DNA from 2 places in the Alteromonas sp. CI.11.F.A3 genome. Region 2 is predicted to be linked to the other one. Evidence: predicted binding sites of a transcription regulator. Region 2 holds the regulator's gene; the other holds the start of a gene.
The links. The regulator LexA, encoded in region 2, represses DNA repair genes until DNA is damaged. The targets are predictions, from matches to a motif close to TACTGTATNNNNATACAGTA.

Region 1 (5,205 bases), 280 kb from region 2:
GTGTCGCGAAGTGTGCCAGTAGGAAGTTTAACTTCCGCTTTAGCTACTTCAACACCAGCTGCAGTGATTGCATCAGCAATGTCACGCGTACCGATAGAACCGAAAAGTTTACCTTCGTCGCCAGCTGGCGCCGCAAGAGTTACTTCAGCAAGTTCATTTAGTTTTTCAGCACGTGCATTAGCAGCATCAAGCTGCTCAGCGATTTTCGCTTCAAGTTCAGCACGACGTGCTTCGAACTTTTCAACGTTCGCTTTAGTTGCAGGAACTGCTTTACCCTGTGGAAACAGGAAATTACGAGCGTAACCAGCTTTAACAGCTACTTGGTCGCCCAGACCGCCAAGATTGGCGACTTTATCTAGTAGGATGATGTTCATCTTAACTACCCCTTAATTACGCCAAATTACTTGTGTGAATCAGTGTACGGAAGCAACGCAAGAAAACGTGCGCGCTTAATCGCAGAAGACAGCTGACGCTGATATTTTGCGCTTGTACCAGTGATACGGCTAGGGACAATCTTACCGCTCTCTGTGATATAATTCTTAAGAGTAGCGATATCTTTATAATCGATTTCAGTCACACCATCTGCAGTGAAACGGCAGAATTTACGACGTCTGAAAAAACGAGCCATGGGTGATCTCCTTAAGCGTTATCTTCAGTGGATTCAGGTCTTCTTTCTGCGCGCTCTGTACGAGGTGCAGAATCGTCACGACGCTCACGACGCTCTTCTTTAGTCATAGGAGAAGGCTCGGTTACAGCGTTTTTAGTGCGCATTACCATGTTACGTAAGATAACGTCGTTGTAGCGGAAAGCATTTTCCAGCTCGTCAACAGCTTCAGCAGTCGCTTCAGCATTGATCAATACATAGTGGGCTTTGTGCAGCTTTTCAATTGGGTATGCCAATTGACGACGGCCCCAATCTTCTAAACGATGAATCTGACCATCGTTTTGCTTAAGAATAGTGGTATAACGTTCGATCATACCAGGTACTTGTTCACTCTGATCAGGGTGAACCATAAATACGATTTCGTAATGACGCATTATTGCTCCTTACGGTTGTAGCCTCGACAGTACAGCCAGACTGTATAGAGACAAGGAACCTAGTTAGGGTGGCTGTAAGGGCGCGGATTATACGCACATACCTGCTTTTGTACAAGCATTAATCACCGGCAAATTTTATGTTTGTGTGTGTTTTGATGAAATTGGGCTAGATACGCTGAATGGTGGGGGGTAGCGGGTTCAGTCGGGGTTAAAAAGGCTAAGTGCGAGGCTTAACCTTCATGTTTACAATGCTGCCTTAAATGAAAACACGGTTTCATTTTCATCTGAACGCACCATCAGGCTGCCTTTATGGGCTTCAGCAATTTGCGAGGCGATAAACAAACCTAAACCCAAGCCACCGGTTTGTTTATTGTTTTCATTTCGCCAAAATGGGTGAAATAGCTTATCGATAACATCAGCGCTTATTGGGACACCCCCATTAGACACACTTACTGTAAGTGTTTCTTCTTCAATATTCGCGTTAACGTTAATAGGCTGCGCTCTATCGCCGTGCACTATGGCGTTAATCAGCAAGTTAGATAATAACTGGCTGATACGCTCTGGGTCACACGAAAAAGTGCCTTCTATATTGATATCTGCACGTATGTCTCGGTCTGAATGCAAACCCGATAGTTCACTTACCGTATGTGCTAATACACTTTGTAAATCGTTTACTGGCTTAACGTTTAGTTGAATCCCCTTGCCCATTTGCCCGTGCGTAAAATCCATCACGTCACTAATGAGTCGCGTCATACGTCTAGCGCTATTGTCCATTCGCGACAGCACTTTTTGGGAAGTGGCATCACTGACGTGATCAACAAGGAAATCGACCCCCATTTTAAGCGCCGATAACGGTGTTCTTAAGTCGTGACCTAAAATGGCGATATATTGCTCTCGCAATTTAGCGGCAGCTTGCTCGCTAATGAGATTAGTTTCAGCCGCGGCTAGACGGTCATCTACTTCCATCTGCCTTGAAATCAGCTCGGCGAAAGACTTTATTTGATTTTCAATTTTATCGGTTTTTAACACCGCAGGAAGTGGATCTAAACCACAAAGCGTACCGAAAAAGTCACCGCTTTTGTCGTAAATGGGATAAGAAAAGTAACTTTCGAATCCATACATGATGGGGATTTCGCTTTCGCGATAAACGGTATCTTCTTTAGCGTGCTCAATCACAATCGGTTTCGTAGATTTTCTTACCTGGTTGCAAAAGGTGGTTTTGATATCGAGTTCATCGCCAGGTATTAAATTAAAATCTACCTGATCGAGCACAGCGCACATGGTCCAATTATCTTCCGTCACTCTGGCGACGCAAATAAAGCGAAGTCCCGTGGCATCTGACAACATTTTCATTATATGTGGAACAGCTTCTATCGATTGAATCGTGCGAATATCTCGCTCAATGGAAGAATTCATTACATCCTCTTCGTATCTAAGTCACCTAAATCACGCCGATTTTCGGCACTCGATGTCACGCTCTAGCAAGAAAGATTCTTGTGCCTAGTGATAAATTTACTGTTCTTCGTGGCTGTGTTGTTAGCTAAAAACGGTAACCAATGTGAATGAAGCCGGTAAATTTTTGCATATAGACGTGGCGATGTGAAAGCTGTTTTCCAACGTACGTTTTTAAAATATATCGAAGCGTACTTGGTCACTATACTTAAGTTGTAGAAAAATAAAATCAAAAAACTGCAAATACTGTTTATTTATCCAGTTAAATATTGTACAGTTTTATGGTCTATTCATCTAAGGGGACCTACCATGGCCATTACAACACAGTATGTTGTCACGCACAAAGGGGTAGAAAAATTGGTTACTACCGATAAAAAAGAAGCAGATCAGTACGATAAGATGCTCGACGCTGCCGACAACCTTGCTGAATACATTCAAGCAAAGGGCTTGGGCATTGACGATAGCCTTGTTGAAGAACTCACTATTATGTTGTCTAAAAATAAAGACAAGGTGAGCAAAATTTTTAAAGGTGCGACAGCACAAAGTGTATTAGAAGATGAGAGTGCCGACGTAGTAAAGCTTAAAGCCAACGGATAGGCATAGCAGAAAAGCTTGGCGTGCTTTTAAGTGGCACTAACGTAAGTAGAAAAAGGTTAAAAGCACGCGAAAGATAAACAGCACAGATTATCCTGTGCGTTTATCCGTGTTAAAACGAGCAATTAGCCCGTTAACTTGATTTACGGTATCACGAAGATCTCGACCCACTTTGAGGGAAGCTTCTGATGACTTCTGCGTTGCTTCCGCGCTATTGGCAACATCGACGAGCTGCTGATTAATATGCTCAGCCACGGTGCTTTGTTCTTCTACAGCAGAAGACATTTCAACGGTAGCTGAGGCGATACCACTTACCGCATTATTGATTTCTTGTAGCGCGCCTCGGGTTTCTTCAACAATGGCACTACCGTGTTCAGCAGACACCAACCCTTCCGAAGATACCTTTACGGCCCGTTCTGTTCTATCAACAAGCTCTTGAATAATGTTGTGAATTTTATCGGTGGACACCCGAGTTTTAGATGCCAAGGTACGAACTTCATCGGCAACAACAGCAAAGCCGCGTCCTTGTTCGCCAGCGCGGGCGGCTTCTATAGCGGCATTAAGTGCTAGCAGGTTTGTTTGATCAGCAATGCTAGAAATGATGCTAGCCGCTTCGCCTATATCACTGGTGGATTGGGCAAGCTCGGTAACCGTATCGGAAATCGACTCCACCGCGCCTTTTAATGACAGTATAGCCTGCATCGCTTCTTCAGCTTTGTCGTTACCCATTTGTACGTTAGTCGCGGCAGTTTTAGCACTAACCGCATTGCTCTCTACTCGCTCAGCTACTTCTTGAATAGCTTGACTCATTTGAGTTACCGCTGTGGCAATTTGCTGGGTGGCAAGGTTTTGCTGAATAATTGTTTTACTGGTTAACTCGGCTTGGCTGTGAGTTGAGACTGCAATATCTTCTAACCCCTCAGATTCATCTTTAATGCGGGTTAAGGCCGTTCGAGTACGCGCGAGTTCACAGCCTAACGCTAACTTAGCCTGAGCAATATAATCAACATCGGCATAATACGTTTGTGCCACGAGTTCATTACTATAGCTAGCAGGACTTAACGAAAGAAACTCCCGCCAGTAACTCCGGCTTTTTGCCGATTGCCACACCATCATAATCAGTAGTGCAATGAAAGTAACACCTAGAGGTACCAAACCCGCCGTAAAGCCAATGGCTACCAACAGCAGTAAACTTACCACTATCATGGGTAACATAGGTGAGAGTGTCTGACCCAATTTTGCAGCAAAAGGAATTGGCGATTTTCCTGCCGATAACCTGGCATATATGGCGGATGCTCGTGTTATTTCTTCATCGGCGGCATGAACCCTAACTGACTCATAACCCACCGCTTGTCCGTTTTCGTGTACGGGGGTTACGAATGCTGACACCCAATAGTGGTCGCCGTTTTCTCGTCTATTTTTAACGAGTCCAGCCCAACTTTGACCCGATTCTAACGTTCGCCACATTTCTTTAAACACACTTGATGGCATATCCGGATGACGAATAATGTTGTGGTTTTTTCCTATCAGGTCTTCTCGGTTGTACCCACTTGCCTCTACAAACTCATCATTGCAGTGTTGTATGACACCCCGTTTGTCAGTGGAAGAGATAAGGCGGTAGTGAGATGGGAATTTGTATTCGCGTTGGGTAACAGACTGATTTTTCTTCACTAATAAAATCCATTGCTATAGTGGTATCAAAGTAAATAGGAGCGTCCTATTTCTTTATAGTTACCTAGAAGCGTAGAACATTATTGGCTAGATTTATACTAAAGTAGAAAAAGATTCGGTAACAATGAAGATTATAAGAATAAAAAAATTACGCCAGTGGCAAGCGAACTGTAATAGTGGTGCCCCTATCGATTTCACTGGCCACTTCAAATTGGCCGCCATGTTCTTCAATAATAGTCAGTGAAATAGACATACCAAGACCGGTACCATCACCTGGCGGTTTAGTGGTGAAAAAGGGGGTAAACATTTTGCCGATAACTTCCTCTGTCATACCTTTGCCTTCATCTTGCAACGTAATGACCGCCTCGCCTTCTACCGATTCAACAACAAACTTAATGCATTTTCCTTCGTCTGTGGCATAGATGGCATTAGTGAGTAAGTTGACGAGTA
Region 2 (15,379 bases):
AGCGCCGCGCGAAAATGGAAGCCAGCGATAAGCCTTGGCGCCCTAAAGATCGCGTTCGTGAAGTATCAACATCATTGAAAACCTTTGCTGCATTGGCCACCAGTGCGGATAAAGGTGCAGTACGCGATGTATCGAAACTGGAAAATCTATGACCGTTAGCGATCACGACTATTTAAAGAAAATTCTATTAGCCCCTGTTTACGACGTAGCCGTAAGCAGTGAGCTTTCTTACATGTCGTTGTTGTCTGCCGAATTAGGCAATGAAATATTCTTAAAGCGTGAAGACCAGCAGCCGGTAAAGTCATTTAAGTTGCGTGGCGCATACAACCGTATAAGTTCGTTAAGCGAAGCTCAGCTTAGTGCAGGTGTTATCGGTGCTTCAGCCGGTAATCACGCACAAGGTTTGGCGTACAGCGCTAGGCGCAAGGGCATTCAGGCAACTATAGTAATGCCTGAAACGACCCCTGACATTAAAGTGGATGCAGTACGTCGTTTTGGCGGCGACCATGTAAACGTTGTCCTGCATGGCACGAGTTTCGATCAAGCCAGTGGCCACGCGAAAGCGCTTTGTGCAGAACATGGTTACACCTTTGTGCCGCCCTTCGATGACCCTGATGTAATCGCGGGTCAAGGAACCGTTGCACGGGAACTACTAGAGCAAAACCCTAACCTGGATATTTTGTTTGTTGCGGTAGGCGGTGGCGGTTTAGCGGCCGGTATTGCGGTTTACTTAAAGCAATTAAAGCCAGAGATTAAAATTGTTGCCGTTGAATCGGAAGAGTCTGCCTGTTTTGCCTTGGCGCAAAAAGAAGGTGCACCTGCTGCACTTGAAAACGTAGGCATTTTTGCCGATGGCGTTGCCGTTAAAGTCATGGGGCAAGAAACCTTTAGGCTGTGTAATCGCCTAATTGATGAAACCATGACGGTAACCAACGATGAAATATGCGGTGCCATTAAAGATATTTTTGATGACACCCGTGTTATTGCTGAGCCTGCTGGGGCGCTGTCTGTAGCGGCTATTCGAAAGTATGCCAAGCAGCACGACCTTACCGGTAAGAAGCTGGGCGGCATTTTATGCGGCGCGAATATTAACTTTCATACTTTGCGTTATGTGTCTGAACGCTGTGAACTGGGCGAGCAAAAAGAAGCCGTATTCGCGGTGAAAATACCTGAGCGCAAAGGGGCATTCAAGCAGTTTTGTGAATGTGTTGGCGCAAAAGCGATTACTGAATTTAACTATCGTTATGCTAATGACGACGAAGCTCATATTTTCGTTGGGGTTAAATTAAAAGGCGGTCAGCAAGAGTTCCTAAGCCTGCAAAGCGACTTAGAAGCTAAAGGCTACCAATGCTTTAACTTAACCAATAACGAATTAGCCAAACTACACGTTCGTCACATGGTAGGGGGAAGACCTCCGGCGATATTGAACGAGCAAGTGTTCAGTTTTGAATTTCCAGAGCGCCCTGGCGCATTGCTAACCTTCTTAAACACCGTGGGTGAATCGTGGAACATTACCTTGTTCCATTACCGTAACCACGGTGCGGCAGAAGGCTTAGTGTTGGTTGGGTTTGATATTGCTCCAGAAAGCCGAGATGCTTTCAACGAACATGTTATCGAGCTTGGCTATAAAGTAGATGAAGTAACGCAAGACCCTGCTTATAAGTTCTTCTTGTCACAACCATCTAAGTAAAGAGCAAACCGTTTTCGCTTTACCTCGCTTCATGTTAAGCATGGCTTACCCTGGGGCGAGGTAAAGCGTATTCTAAATCAATAAAAAAGCCGAAGCGTTGTATTTCAACGTTTCGGCTTTTTTGTGGTATCGATAACAATCTTTTCAGTGTGCAGCACTGTTGTAACTAGTAATTAATAACTAGTTGCAAACACACGGACGGAGTATAGGCTAGTTATGCAATACCACGTTCTCTAGATGCTGGGTCATTTCAGGCCATACTAGCGCCATCACGTCTTCCCGAAGCGCTTCACATTCTTCAGAGTATTTCAGGCTGCCATCTTCTGTAGAGTCTAACCAATGATTGTCTTTCAATGCGCTAATAAAACTAGAAAGCACGTTCTTATCGTAAAACTCAGGTGAGCTTAGCCCATAAAGGGTAGATAAGCGTTCTGCCACTTGGCGGCTAGTGCGTTCAAGTGCGCCGCGACTAATCACTTTCTCTTTATCTAAAATAGTCAGTACTACCGCATAACGTTGCAAAGTTTCTTGCATACAACGGCTTAGCAACCATGCTGAATGAAACTGCTTTTGCTGGGCATCAGGTGGAAGTAAATCAACCTCTTTAATACGTAGAAGGCCTTGGTCCACTAACGCATCAATAAGCGCATCGGTATGAGCAAGGGCTTCATCTTGAGATAAATGCAAAAATAGCTCGCGCTGCAACAACGGGTATAGCGCAGCAATTAACTGGAAAACTGACGCTTTACTTGTGCCTTTATGCGCAAATACACAGGCCATGATCAAGCCAGGCAACGCAAATAAGTGCAAAATATTGTTGCGATAATAGGTGAGATAAACCGCAGACTTAGGTTTAGGGCTGATTAATCGACCATAGTCGTCTTCATCAATCTCAAACTTGCCAAGCTTCAAGGTATCGTCAAACAATTCTTTCGCGCTGGCATCAGGTATGGTGGCATCGGCACTGAAAGGTACGTTTTTAAATAAACTGATAAAGTCGCCCATGGCTTGTTTAAGCTCAGACTCACTCATAGTTTGTGTTTTTGATGACAGTAAACACAGCGATGTTAACGCCATGCCATTTACCGCAGCTGCGCGATTAATACGTGTCATGACATTGTTGGCCAATTCGTTTACCGCCGGCGTTAGCCAAGCGGGTTTTTTCTCTGGCTCGGCATCACGGCAATCGCGCCAGTTTGGCACATGGGTTTCTAAAAATTGATTTAGCTGGATAGGCTCACCAAAGTTTACATAACCATGACCGTAGTTCTTAAGCTTGCGAATAGCCGAGAACACTTGCCAGTTAGATTCTTTTTGCTTCTTAGTGCCTTTAAGTTCGTTTAGGTAGCTTTTCACTTCCATCACGTTTTCGTAGCCAATATAGACGGGTACCAAGCTAACAGGCCTATTCACACCTTTAAGCATGGCTTGAATGGTCATGGCTAGCATGCCTGTTTTAGGTGGAATAAGACGACCAGTGCGGCTTCGGCCACCTTCAGGGTAATATTTTACCGAATAGCCTTTATTAAAAAGTAGCTCTAAATATTCGCGGAAAACGGCGGTATACAACTTATTACCGGCAAAACTACGGCGCAAGAAGAAGGCACCGCCTCGGCGGAAAATCTTACCTACCGGCCAGAAATTTAAGTTAATACCTGCGGCAATGTGTGGGGTTACCATACCTTCATGATAAATCACGTAAGTCAGCAGTAGATAATCCATGTGACTGCGATGACAAGGCACGTAAACAATTTCATGGCCGTTTGCGGCTAATTCTCTAATACGTTCAGAGTGACCAACACTTATGCCGTTATAAATTTTGTTCCAAATACGAGTAAGTAGTCGGTCGCCAAAGCGTATCAGCCCTTCGCGATAATCGGCGGCTATTTCGGTAACGTATGATTGCGCTCTATCTTTAGATGCATCATGGGTAATTTTTTTACTACGAGATTCTTCTGCCATAGCGCGACGCACGGCATCAGAGCCTAGTACACTGTTGTTCAACTCTTGGCGCTCTAACAATGTAGGGCCTGTCATACTTTGGCGTTTACGCTGAAAGTGAGTACTCGCTACTCGCACTAATTTGTGTGCAATACTTTTGTCACTGCCATGTTGGTTTGACATGGCGCGCGCCGATACCGCTTTTGAGTAATTGATAAAATTATCGCGGCCCAAGAACATCACAATGAAGAGTTTTCTCAGCCAACTTGGCGCTGCATTATCGGCAATAAGGTCAGCAAGTCCTGGTGTTCCTCGCCCTGGGGCTCGTCCCCACGTTACAAATACCGGCACCACTTGAAGATCTAGCTGATGATGATCTCTGTGTAAATGAAACAGGTCAGTAAATACGTCTTCAATACCGGTATCGTTTGCTTGTGAGCGAAAAATCGGCTGTGTTTTACGTAAGAACAAGGTAGAAGGGTATTCTCTGCCCGCTAATGTTAGCGTATCAGTCGGGCTCGGTAGGCCTAGTGCTTCTGTTGACATTCTAAGCGCTAATTGATCGGTTACCGAGTTTGCTGGAAGCAAGTAAACGATGGGCTTCGACTTATCAATGCCAAGCTCAGTCTCTACGTTTACGGGAATGCTGTGGGCTTTAACCAGCAACTTAACAGGATAATGAAATAGCGACAAAAGGGCTTTTCGCATCCACGACATGAATTCTGTAATCCTATGAAATTAAAACGGGAGAAGTGTACCACATCTCGTGCAATGTCATGCAGAGGCCGTGGGGCTGTTTGGAAGAGTCATTAGTATAAATTGTCGCCATAGCATATTGATTGAGCGTGTTTTTACTCACATATCACTTGGTGGCAGTACCTTTGTAATGCATAGCCACATCGCAGCGTTCATAAGCACAACCAAATTTTTGCATGATTTCTTCACAATGAACAAAGCCATTTTTCTCATAAAGATGAATGGCGGCCTCACACTTCTTATTCGTTAAAAGAAATAACGTATTAAAAGCAATAGCAGGGGCGTTATTCAATACATATTGCAACAAGCCTTCGCCTACTTTTAATCCTCTTGCTTCACTGACCACACCCATCTTAGTAAGTTCGAATACCCCATCCCCTTTTTTCATTAATGCGCATGTACCTACAATGCCAAAATCGGGATGTTCAGCAAACCAAATGTATCCACCCTTGTCGATAATATTACACTGAGGATTGCCAATAACGGCCTCATCAACGCTCTCTAAACGAAACATCTTGGTGATCCACTCTCTATTTATGCGGTCAAAATGAGGGGCTAGCTCGGGGGTATAGTCGAGGAAATGCAACATGAGGAATTAAATACTCTGATTAAAGATAAATAGAAGAAAGGTTACTTTATGCCTTAATGCCAAACTTGTCACCTCGGCGCAAACCTAATTAAAGGTGCTGCTCTTATTCATTATTGCTATCTAAACAGACTGTCTAGTTAAGCTGACGCTTTCATTTATAACAAAAGTTTAATTTTTATTAATACACCTTTTAATTATAAATAAATCTGACTAGAATCCGCTATAAATAAGAATATCTATCATTTTCAATACTGTTTGAATTATCACTTGAGGAGACTTGCTTGAAACTTGGTAAAGCAACTATTTCTACTGCTGTTTTATTGGCGCTTTATGGCACACCTGTTTTTGCACAAGACACTATGTCTGAGTCAGATGAAAGCGTTGAGCGTATTACCGTACGCGGCGCATTCTTCGGCCAACAAGTCGCCACAGCGGTTAAAACCCCTACATTATTAGTTAACGTGCCACAGTCAGTATCGGTAGTAAGTGCACAGCAAATTTCAGAACAAGCACTGTTTAGTATTGCCGATGTTATGCAATACACGCCAGGTGTGAGCATTGGGCTGGGTGAAGACCATCGCGATCAGGTGACTATTCGTGGTCAGAACACTACTGCCGATTTCTTTGTTGATGGGCTTCGCGATGACGTTCAATACTTCCGCCCCCTATATAATTTAGAACGCGTTGAAATATTGCGTGGTGCCAACGCGCTTTTATTTGGTCGTGGCGGCGGCGGTGGTGTCGTTAACCGTGTGACTAAAGTGGCCAGTAGCGCAGAAGACTTCACCACACTGTCAGCAGGTATAGATACCTTTGGCGCTGGCTCTATTAGTGTAGATACCAATAAAGCCATAGATGCGAACAATGCTTTTCGTTTTAATGGTGTGTTTGACAGTATTGATAATCATCGTGATTTTAAAGATGGTGAACGTTACGCCATTAACCCTACCTACACATGGATGGCTTCCGACGACACCACGGTTGTAGCATCTTACGAATACGTAAACGATGACCGGTTAGTAGATAGAGGTATCCCTTCATTAGATGGTGCGCCGCTAGAAGGCTATGACGATACCTACTTTGGTGATCCCGACTTCAACAATACCACGCTTGAAGCGCATATTGCCCGTGTGCGTGTTGATCACGCACTATCGCAACATTGGAACTTAAACGGTACCGTTCAGTTTGCTGACTATGATAAAGCTTATCAAAACTTGTACCCCGTTAATTTTGATGCTGATGCAGGTACGGTTACCTTAGACGGGTATCGTGATACCACTACTCGTGAGAATGCGTTGGTTCAATTAAACCTTATTGGGCAGTTTGCCACGGGTGATATTAACCATACCTTACTGACGGGAATGGAGTACGGCAGTCAAGATACAGAAAACGCGCGCCGTGATGCGTTTTTTGCCGATAGCCAAGACGACCAAGTATCCTTCGTGTTTAGCGATCCACTCGTTATTCCTTCAATGACGCTAACAGACCCGGTAAGAGATCGTGCATCAGAAGTCACCTTTACTTCAGCTTTCGTACAAGATGAAATTAAGCTTAACGATAATTGGATTGTGGTGGCCGGTCTTCGCTACGACAATTTTGATATCGATGTGGTAGATAGCATTGAAGTAGCAAACGGTGCTGACGACGGTAACGATGGTTTTCTATCAAGCTCTGATTCACAAGTGTCGCCTCGCGCTGGTGTAATTTACAAGCCAGCGGAATCAGTATCGATTTACGCCAGTTACAGTAAATCGTTCTTGCCTCGTTCTGGTGATCAATTCCTTTCGCTCTCGCTTTCAAGCCAAGCGCTGGAAGCAGAAGAGTTTGAAAATAAGGAAATTGGTGTTAAATGGAATCTCACTGACTCGCTAAGCGTGACAGCAGCGGCATTTGAAGTTGAACGTGAAAACGGTACAGCGCAAGATCCTAACAATCCAGAAGCGTCTATTTTAACCGGTACCGAAACCAAAGGTTTTGAAGTGCAGGTGGTGGGCAAACTTTCAGAGCGTTGGGCAATCAATGCTGGTTATAGCAACCTCGATGGTGAAGAAATGGGCCGAATTGTAGATGGCACATTGGCGAACCGTGATTTAGCACAGCTTCCAGAGCATATGCTGACGTTATGGAACCAGTACGAAGTAAACGACAAGTGGCGTGTTGCATTAGGCGTGATTTATCAATCAGAGCAATACGCGTCATTAAATAACACCGTTGAATTACCTGATTTCGTTCGTGTAGACGCTGCACTTTATTACGATTACAGCGAAGATGTTAAAATTCAGCTTAACGTGGAAAATTTATTCGACGAAGATTATTTCCCGTCAGCGCATAATGACAATAATATTGCTACCGGCGAGCCGCTTAATGCCCGTGTAAGCTTGCAATATAAGTTCTAACTACTACAAATAGTAGTGATATACAAAGCGGCCTTCATGGCCGCTTTTTTCGTTAAGGCTAGCGCTAATTAAAAATCATGCTTAGTCAAGCTTTGTGCTTGTCATTTCCTTTTAGGTGTATATACTTACAGGAACTGTATAGACAGACAGGTCTTTTATGCGCCCACTCACAGCAAGACAAACAGAAGTTCTCGAGCTTATAAAAACAACCATGCTCGAAACTGGCATGCCGCCTACCCGTGCAGAAATTGCCCGTCATTTAGGTTTTCGCTCTGCGAATGCCGCTGAAGAACATTTAAAAGCATTGGCCCGAAAAGGGGTCATTGAAATTCTTCCAGGTACTTCCCGTGGTATTAAATTAAATATCCCCCTTGAAGATGAAGCTCCTGAAGAAGAAGGGCTACCTCTTATTGGCCGAGTAGCTGCGGGCGAGCCTATTTTAGCGCAAGAGCATATTGAATCTCACTATAAGGTCGACCCTGCTCTGTTTCAGCCTCACGCTGACTTCTTACTTCGTGTAAGCGGTATGAGTATGAAAGACATAGGTATACTTGATGGTGACTTGTTAGCCGTGCACCGCACTACGGATGTCCATAATGGGCAAGTGGTAGTAGCACGTGTTGATGAAGACGTTACCGTTAAACGCCTTGAAAAGCGTGGTCGCGAAGTATTACTTCATGCTGAAAATGATGAATTCTCTCCTATTAAGGTCGACTTAGCTTCAGAGCCTTTTTCCATTGAAGGGATTGCCGTTGGTGTTATTCGAAATGCTGACTGGATGTAACCTTTTAGCTATTTAATAAAGAAAGCGGCTTATAGGCCGCTTTTTTGTATGTTTAATATACCTTGCTTGTACAATAATCTTGTTTAAGCCTAAGAAATACCTTAAAAGCCAGCAGATCTGGCTCCCACATTTTATCTTCTATTTATGTCACCCTTTTTGGTACTAGCGAATACTATTTCAGTCATCTATTCTGTTTGAAAAACATTCACTATTAAGTGACTACCTTTTGATTATAAGAAACTTATAGCCATCTTCTATTTGCCTATCTCGTTCAAAATGAGCGTTTCAAACGGGCACACTAATTACCCGTATAGCGTCCATACGCTGTGACGTGAGTCATTTCTCTTACATACAACTTTTGGTTAAAAATTGAACGCTGTAATTGTTTTTTCTTAGAAAAGACTAGACTTGTGCGTTTTATTGAGCAATTCTTATACTGTATTTAACAAAATAATAACAATAGCTGTAACTTTGCTTTACAACTAAGGCTAGGTCTTTCAGTTAAAAGTTGGATTTCGGGTATCAGTTGCCAGAAGCGCAGCGCAACCAGTGCGTAATGCTTCTGTTATAACGGAGGTGTTGAGTGAAACGAGTAACGACACAAGCGGCAAAGTGGCTCTGCGGGCTTCCACTTTTGCTTACCTCGCCACTACTGTTTGCTGATGTAGCAACGGGCGAAGGCTCTTCCATAAATTTGCGCCGAGGCGCAACCGACATAAGTGGTCAAGTATACGACCTCCATATGTTGATGTTCTTTATTTGTATCGCAATTGCCGTTGCGGTTTTTGGGGTTATGTTTGCCTCAATGTACTTACACCGTAAATCCAGAGGGGCGAAACCCGCTCACTTCCACGAAAATGTAAAAGTGGAAATTGCATGGACCGTAGTCCCTTTCATTATTCTTATTCTAATGGCTATTCCTGCGGCCAAAACCCTTATTGCGATGGAAGATACCAGTGAGCCCGATCTTACTGTTGTCGTAACTGGATCTCAGTGGAAGTGGCATTACCGATATATGGACAGAGACGTTGAGTTCTATTCGTTAATGGCAACTCAGCGAGAACAAATTGAAAACAAATTCGAGAAAGGCGCGAATTATTTGCTTGAGGTCGACCGTCCACTGGTGATCCCCACAGGGCAAAAAGTGCGCTTTCTTATTACCTCAGATGACGTTATTCACTCGTGGTGGGTACCAGATTTTGCGGTGAAAAAAGATGCTAACCCCGGATTTATCAATGAGTCTTGGGCAAAGGTAAACGAGCCTGGTATTTATCGTGGGCAGTGCGCCGAGCTTTGCGGAAAAGATCATGGCTTCATGCCAGTTGTGGTCATCGCTAAAGAGCCTGCCGAATTTGATGCGTGGATGGATGAACAAGAAGAAGCCGCTCGCCAAGCGAAAGAAGAAGAGCAACGTTTACTGTCAATGAATATGTCGATGGATGAACTTATGGATGAAGGCAAGCGGGTTTATAACGCCACCTGTGCAGCTTGCCATATGCCTAACGGCGAAGGGTTACCTGGCGTTTTTCCTGCGCTTAAAGGCAGTGAGATGGTTCTTGAAGACCAAACTGCCCATATCGATATTGTGTTAAACGGTAAAACCGGAACGGCCATGCAGGCGTTCGGAAAAATGTTAAGCCTGAAAGACATTGCGGCTGTGGTGACCTACGAGCGAAATGCGTGGGGTAATAACACGGGCGATATGGTGCAGGCCAAAGATGTTAATGCCGTCGTTAATGGGAACTAGGAGTGCGTAATGAGTAAAGCAACTGATGTCATTGCGCCGGATACCTCGGCGCATCACGAAGATCATGACCATCATAGTCATATTCCAAAAGGAATAACCCGATGGTTGTTTACCACTAACCACAAAGATATAGGCACCTTGTATTTATGGTTCGCCTTTATCATGTTTTTAATTGGTGGCGCCATGGCAATGGTGATCCGCGCTGAGCTATTTCAGCCTGGATTACAAATTGTTGAGCCAAACTTCTTTAACCAAATGACCACGGTGCACGGCCTTATCATGGTATTTGGTGCGGTAATGCCAGCCTTTACGGGGCTCGCAAACTGGCTAATTCCTATGATGATAGGTGCACCAGATATGGCTCTGCCGCGAATGAATAACTGGAGTTTCTGGATATTACCCGGTGCCTTTCTGATATTACTTAGCTCGCTCTTTTTAGAGGGGGGCGGCCCAGCATTTGGGTGGACCTTCTATGCACCGCTTTCTACCACCTACAGCGGCGACTCGACGGCGTTGTTTGTGTTCTCGGTACATATTATGGGTATCTCATCCATTATGGGGGCGATTAACGTCATTGTGACCATTTTCAATATGCGTGCCCCTGGCATGACGTGGATGAAAATGCCTTTATTCGTATGGACTTGGCTCATCACTGCTTTCTTACTTATTGCAGTAATGCCGGTCTTGGCGGGGGCTGTCACCATGGTGCTGACAGATAAGTTCTTCGGCACCAGCTTCTTTGATGCGGCAGGTGGTGGTGACCCCGTTATGTTCCAGCATATCTTCTGGTTCTTTGGGCATCCCGAGGTGTACATAATGATATTGCCAGCCTTTGGTATTATCTCTCAAATTGTCCCTACATTTTCTAGGAAGAAGCTGTTCGGCTATGCCTCAATGGTGTACGCCACAGGCTCTATTGCGCTGCTGTCTTTTGTGGTGTGGGCTCACCATATGTTTACCACCGGTATGCCGGTGTATATGGAAATGTTCTTCATGTTTGCCACCATGCTTATTTCGGTGCCAACAGGCGTGAAAGTGTTCAACTGGGTGGCGACCATGTGGCGCGGCTCTCTTACCTTTGAAATGCCCATGATGTTTGCCATTGCGTTTATCGTATTGTTTACCATTGGGGGCCTGTCAGGATTAATGCTGGCCATCGTGCCCGTCGATTTCCAATACCACGATACCTATTTCGTGGTCGCACACTTCCATTACGTTCTGGTCACCGGTGCCATCTTCTCGATTATGGCTGCGGTGTACTATTGGTTACCCAAGTGGACAGGAAAAATGTACCACACGGGGCTCGCAAAATGGCATTTCTGGTGCTCACTTGTGTCGGTAAATGTGTTGTTCTTCCCTATGCACTTTGTGGGGCTAGCTGGTATGCCACGTCGTATTCCTGACTACGCCTTACAATTTGCTGACTTTAACAAATGGATAAGCCTTGGCGGCTTTGCCTTTGGGTTGTCGCAGCTCATCTTCTTAGCATTGTTAATTAAGGCCTGTAAGAAGCAAGGTGAGCCAGTATCTGCTCAAGTGTGGGAAGGTGCTGAGGGACTAGAGTGGGAAATACCTTCTCCAGCACCCTATCACACCTTTGAAACGCCGCCGGTTGTTAAATAAGAATAAGAAGTAATGCCAGTAAGGTAAGTAGAACAAGCAGTACAGGTAATGAAAGCAAAGCAGGCAAAATAGTCGCTAAATTGTGATCATGTATCAGCACAAAAAGTAGGCACGGGAGGTAACCATGACACAAACCAATGCAAACAACAAAATGGTGATAAAACTCGTCGTTATTGTGTTTGGTATGTTTGGTTTTGGGTTCGCCTTAGTGCCACTTTACGACGTATTTTGCGATGTTACCGGTATTAATGGCAAAACCGAAAATACCGCAGCGGTATATGAGTCTATCGAAATAGATGAAAGTCGTGAGGTAACGGTGGAATTTATAACCCGCACCAATACCGGTATGCCGTGGGAATTTCGAGCGCAAACTAGCCGTATGAAAGTACATCCAGGGGAACTTAATACGGTGTCGTTTTACGTCAGAAACCCGGCATCTAACAATATGATGGCGCAAGCTATTCCGTCGGTTTCACCAGGTATGGCGGCGCTGTATTTAAATAAAACGGAATGCTTTTGTTTTAATCAACAGCCTTTAAGTGCCGGGGCTGAGGCGTACATGCCCATGCAGTTTTATGTCGATCCACAGCTTCCTGAAGATATTAGTTATTTTACTGTGCAATACACCCTGTTTGATGTGACCGCGCGAGCAAGTGACATGAAAACAAAACCGAATCCCTACATGGTCCCTCAACCTGAAAGTGGTAAATAACAGGTATTGGGATAAGGAGAGAGTAATGCAGCAAGAATATCAGAAATACCCAGATTATCAGAAATACTATGTACCAGCACAAAGCCCATGGCCGATTGTCGGTGCGGTGGCGCTATTTTTAATTGCCGTTGGCGCGGGCAACTTTGTCATTGAAGCCACTAAAGGTGAATCAGGCTATGGAGGTTATACACTTCTCGCTGGGTTTGTCGTATTGATGGTGATGTTGGTTGGCTGGTTTAAAAACCAAATTGATGAGTCTATGTCTGGGCTTTATAGCGACCAATTAGGTCGTTCTTATCGGCAGGGTATGAGTTGGTTTATCTTCTCTGAAGTTATGTTCTTTGCCGCTTTCTTTGGCGCGCTCTATTACGCCCGATTCATTTCAGTGCCTTGGTTGGGCGGTGCATCAAATAACGCGATGACTAACGAAGTGTTATGGCCCACCTTTGAAGCAATGTGGCCGCTTGTATCAACCCCCGGGGGCATTACTACTCAGGAAATGAGTGCGGTTGGCCTACCCACCATCAATACCGTTATTTTGCTTATATCATCGGTCACATTGCACTTTGCTCATGTTGGTTTAGAGCAGAACAAACGCAAGCAACTCACCGTCATGTTAGGCGTTACTATCTTGTTGGGAATTGGTTTTTTATTCTTACAAGTTGAAGAGTATGTTCACGCCTACCGCGACCTAGGGCTAACGCTACAGTCAGGCATTTACGGTAATACCTTTTTCATGCTGACGGGCTTTCACGGTATGCACGTGACGCTTGGCACCATCATTCTGATTGTTATGTTTTTTAGAGTGCTAAAAGGGCATTTTACGCCGCATAACCACTTTGCCTTTCAAGCCGGAAGTTGGTATTGGCACTTTGTTGATGTGGTGTGGGTGATGCTTTATATCTTTGTTTACGTTTTATAAACGCCGATAAAAAAACGCAGCCAAACCCTAGTACGGTCGAGGGTTTGGCGTAATTAAACCGGTGCCAATTGCCACTAAAATTAAAATCACAATAATGGCAGAAGTGAGCACCCTGCGACCGATGTATTTACTCATTGGACCGTCTTTGGGATCGTTTTTCATCATGACTCGCATGGCCATAAAAAGGTTAACGATCATGAAAAGTACCAACGCAACCAAGATTATTTTTATCAACATATAAACCTCAATAGTAGTGTGCAGGTTGGCCAAATGAATCAGGTGAGAGCATCCAAATTAATCGCTATCGTCATTACCAGTTTATGTGTAATGGCGATGTGTAGCTTGGGGTTCTGGCAACTAGATCGAATGGCACAAAAGCAACAACGCATAGCTAGCATAACCGAAAAACAGGGGAAAGAAAGCTTGTCGCTCATCGATGCCCTTTCTATGAAAGAGCCCGAAGATCGAACCGTTTCTTTTGAAGGTACGCCAAACGGTGACAAGGTGTTATTGCTCGATAACCAAATACATGAACAACGGGTAGGTTACGACGTGCTGGCGCCAGTGCAAACCAACGCAGGGTGGGTTTTGGTTAACTATGGTTGGTTGCCTGCACCAGATTTATCACGCTCGCTACCGGCTGTGAAAATTAGTCACCACTCACAACAATTTGAAGGAGTGGTGAGTCTGCCCAGTCATAACCCGTTAGTAAAAGAAACGCTTACATCAGCATCACGCTTTCCAGCACGTATTCAGCAAATTTCAATTAGTACCGCCAGTGAATTGCTATCACTTAACTTATTACCTTATGTAGTAGTACTTACCGCAAAGAATGACCTTTTTGTTAGGCGTTATAACAGTGTTGTCATGCCGCCTGAAAAGCATTTGGGTTATGCCATTCAATGGTTTGGTCTTGCTATCGCAGCCGCCTTGATTGGCGGTTTCGCAATTATGAAAAAAGGACGTCAATATGAGTAATCCGGCCTCGAAGAAAACCTTAATTATCATGGTCGCCGTGTTCGTGCTACCAGTAATTTTAGCTAAGCTTGCGTTAGAGAATGACTGGTTCAACCAAGGTGCTACAAATAAAGGTGCGTTGCTGCAGCCTACCATTGATGTTTCATCGCTTTTAGAAGGCACAGAGCCAAAATGGCGCTTGTTGTATGTCTTGCCCGAAAATTGTGATGCCATTTGTGAAAATGCATTGTTTAGCATTAACCAAGTGTGGCTGGCGTTAGGCAAAGAGTCTGACAGGGCAGAAGCTTTAGTTTTGTTCACTGGAAAAAGTGATGTAACAGCACTAGAGCAACTTTCTGAGTACGCCAACGTGCATACCTTGAGCCTCAGCGATGCCCCTATCACCAACCTTAAACAGCAAAGTGTGTATATCGTCGATACCTTAAATAATGCCATGTTGTATTACCAAATAGACAGTGACAGAAGCACTGCTGTAATGGAAAGTCGAAGTATGCTGGCCGACATTAAAAAGCTTCTGAAACTGTCTCGGATTGGGTAGGAGATGCTATGAAAAAACTGGTGCTGTTTAGCCTTTTTCTTGCTGCAATAGTCATCATTTTAGGGGCCTATACTCGCCTTACTGATGCTGGCTTAGGCTGCCCTGATTGGCCGGGATGCTACGGTAACCTTACCGTGCCGTTAAGCGATGCGAAAGTTGCCGCAGCCAATACGGCGTTTCCAGAGCGCCCTGTGGAAGCGCACAAAGCATGGAACGAAATGATTCACCGCTATTTTGCAGGGGCATTAGGGCTATGTATTTTGGCCATTGCTGTTATTGCAGTAAAGCAGCGTCATAAGGGTACACCCGTTAAGCTGCCTTTATTGCTGCTCGGTCTTGTGACTTTTCAGGCGGCGCTTGGCATGTGGACAGTCACCCTTAATTTATTGCCTGTGGTGGTTATGGGGCATTTGTTAGGAGGCTTTAGCGTATTAAGTTGTTTATTTTTACTTTATTTACGCCTTAGAAAGCACAGCTCAGTTAGCGTGCAACAACCCAAAAGCACTACGGCGCTACCATTAAACGAGGGTGCCTATTACCCGGGTAAAAACAACAAGCTGACTGCAATGGCATTTTTAGGTATGGCTATCTTAGTAGGGCAAATCGCCTTAGGCGGCTGGACATCAGCTAACTACGCAGCCCTCGCCTGTACCGATATGCCAATTTGTGAGCCTGGCTGGCAGCAGCGGTTAAATTTTCAAGG

Region 1: a site for LexA is predicted at 2,735-2,754, ahead of R1T43_RS02210 (YebG family protein). Genes of this name have one in related genera too.

Annotation. Positions count from the first base shown of each region.
Region 1 is NZ_CP136708.1:508,480-513,684, reverse strand. Features, by position in the region: gene rplI (50S ribosomal protein L9) at 1-374, opposite strand, end outside; gene rpsR (30S ribosomal protein S18) at 401-628, opposite strand; gene rpsF (30S ribosomal protein S6) at 640-1,038, opposite strand; gene R1T43_RS02215 (HAMP domain-containing sensor histidine kinase) at 1,282-2,454, opposite strand; gene R1T43_RS02210 (YebG family protein) at 2,800-3,087, shown strand; gene R1T43_RS02205 (methyl-accepting chemotaxis protein) at 3,175-4,755, opposite strand; gene R1T43_RS02200 (sensor histidine kinase) at 4,904-5,205, opposite strand, start outside.
Region 2 is NZ_CP136708.1:219,271-234,649, forward strand. Features, by position in the region: gene ilvD (dihydroxy-acid dehydratase) at 1-152, shown strand, start outside; gene ilvA (threonine ammonia-lyase, biosynthetic) at 149-1,690, shown strand; gene plsB (glycerol-3-phosphate 1-O-acyltransferase PlsB) at 1,901-4,348, opposite strand; gene R1T43_RS00965 (GNAT family N-acetyltransferase) at 4,494-4,976, opposite strand; gene R1T43_RS00970 (TonB-dependent siderophore receptor) at 5,258-7,372, shown strand; gene lexA (transcriptional repressor LexA) at 7,530-8,156, shown strand; gene coxB (cytochrome c oxidase subunit II) at 8,791-9,903, shown strand; gene ctaD (cytochrome c oxidase subunit I) at 9,913-11,526, shown strand; gene R1T43_RS00990 (cytochrome c oxidase assembly protein) at 11,651-12,238, shown strand; gene R1T43_RS00995 (cytochrome c oxidase subunit 3) at 12,264-13,160, shown strand; gene R1T43_RS01000 (DUF2909 domain-containing protein) at 13,188-13,397, opposite strand; gene R1T43_RS01005 (SURF1 family protein) at 13,431-14,138, shown strand; gene R1T43_RS01010 (hypothetical protein) at 14,131-14,676, shown strand; gene R1T43_RS01015 (COX15/CtaA family protein) at 14,685-15,379, shown strand, end outside.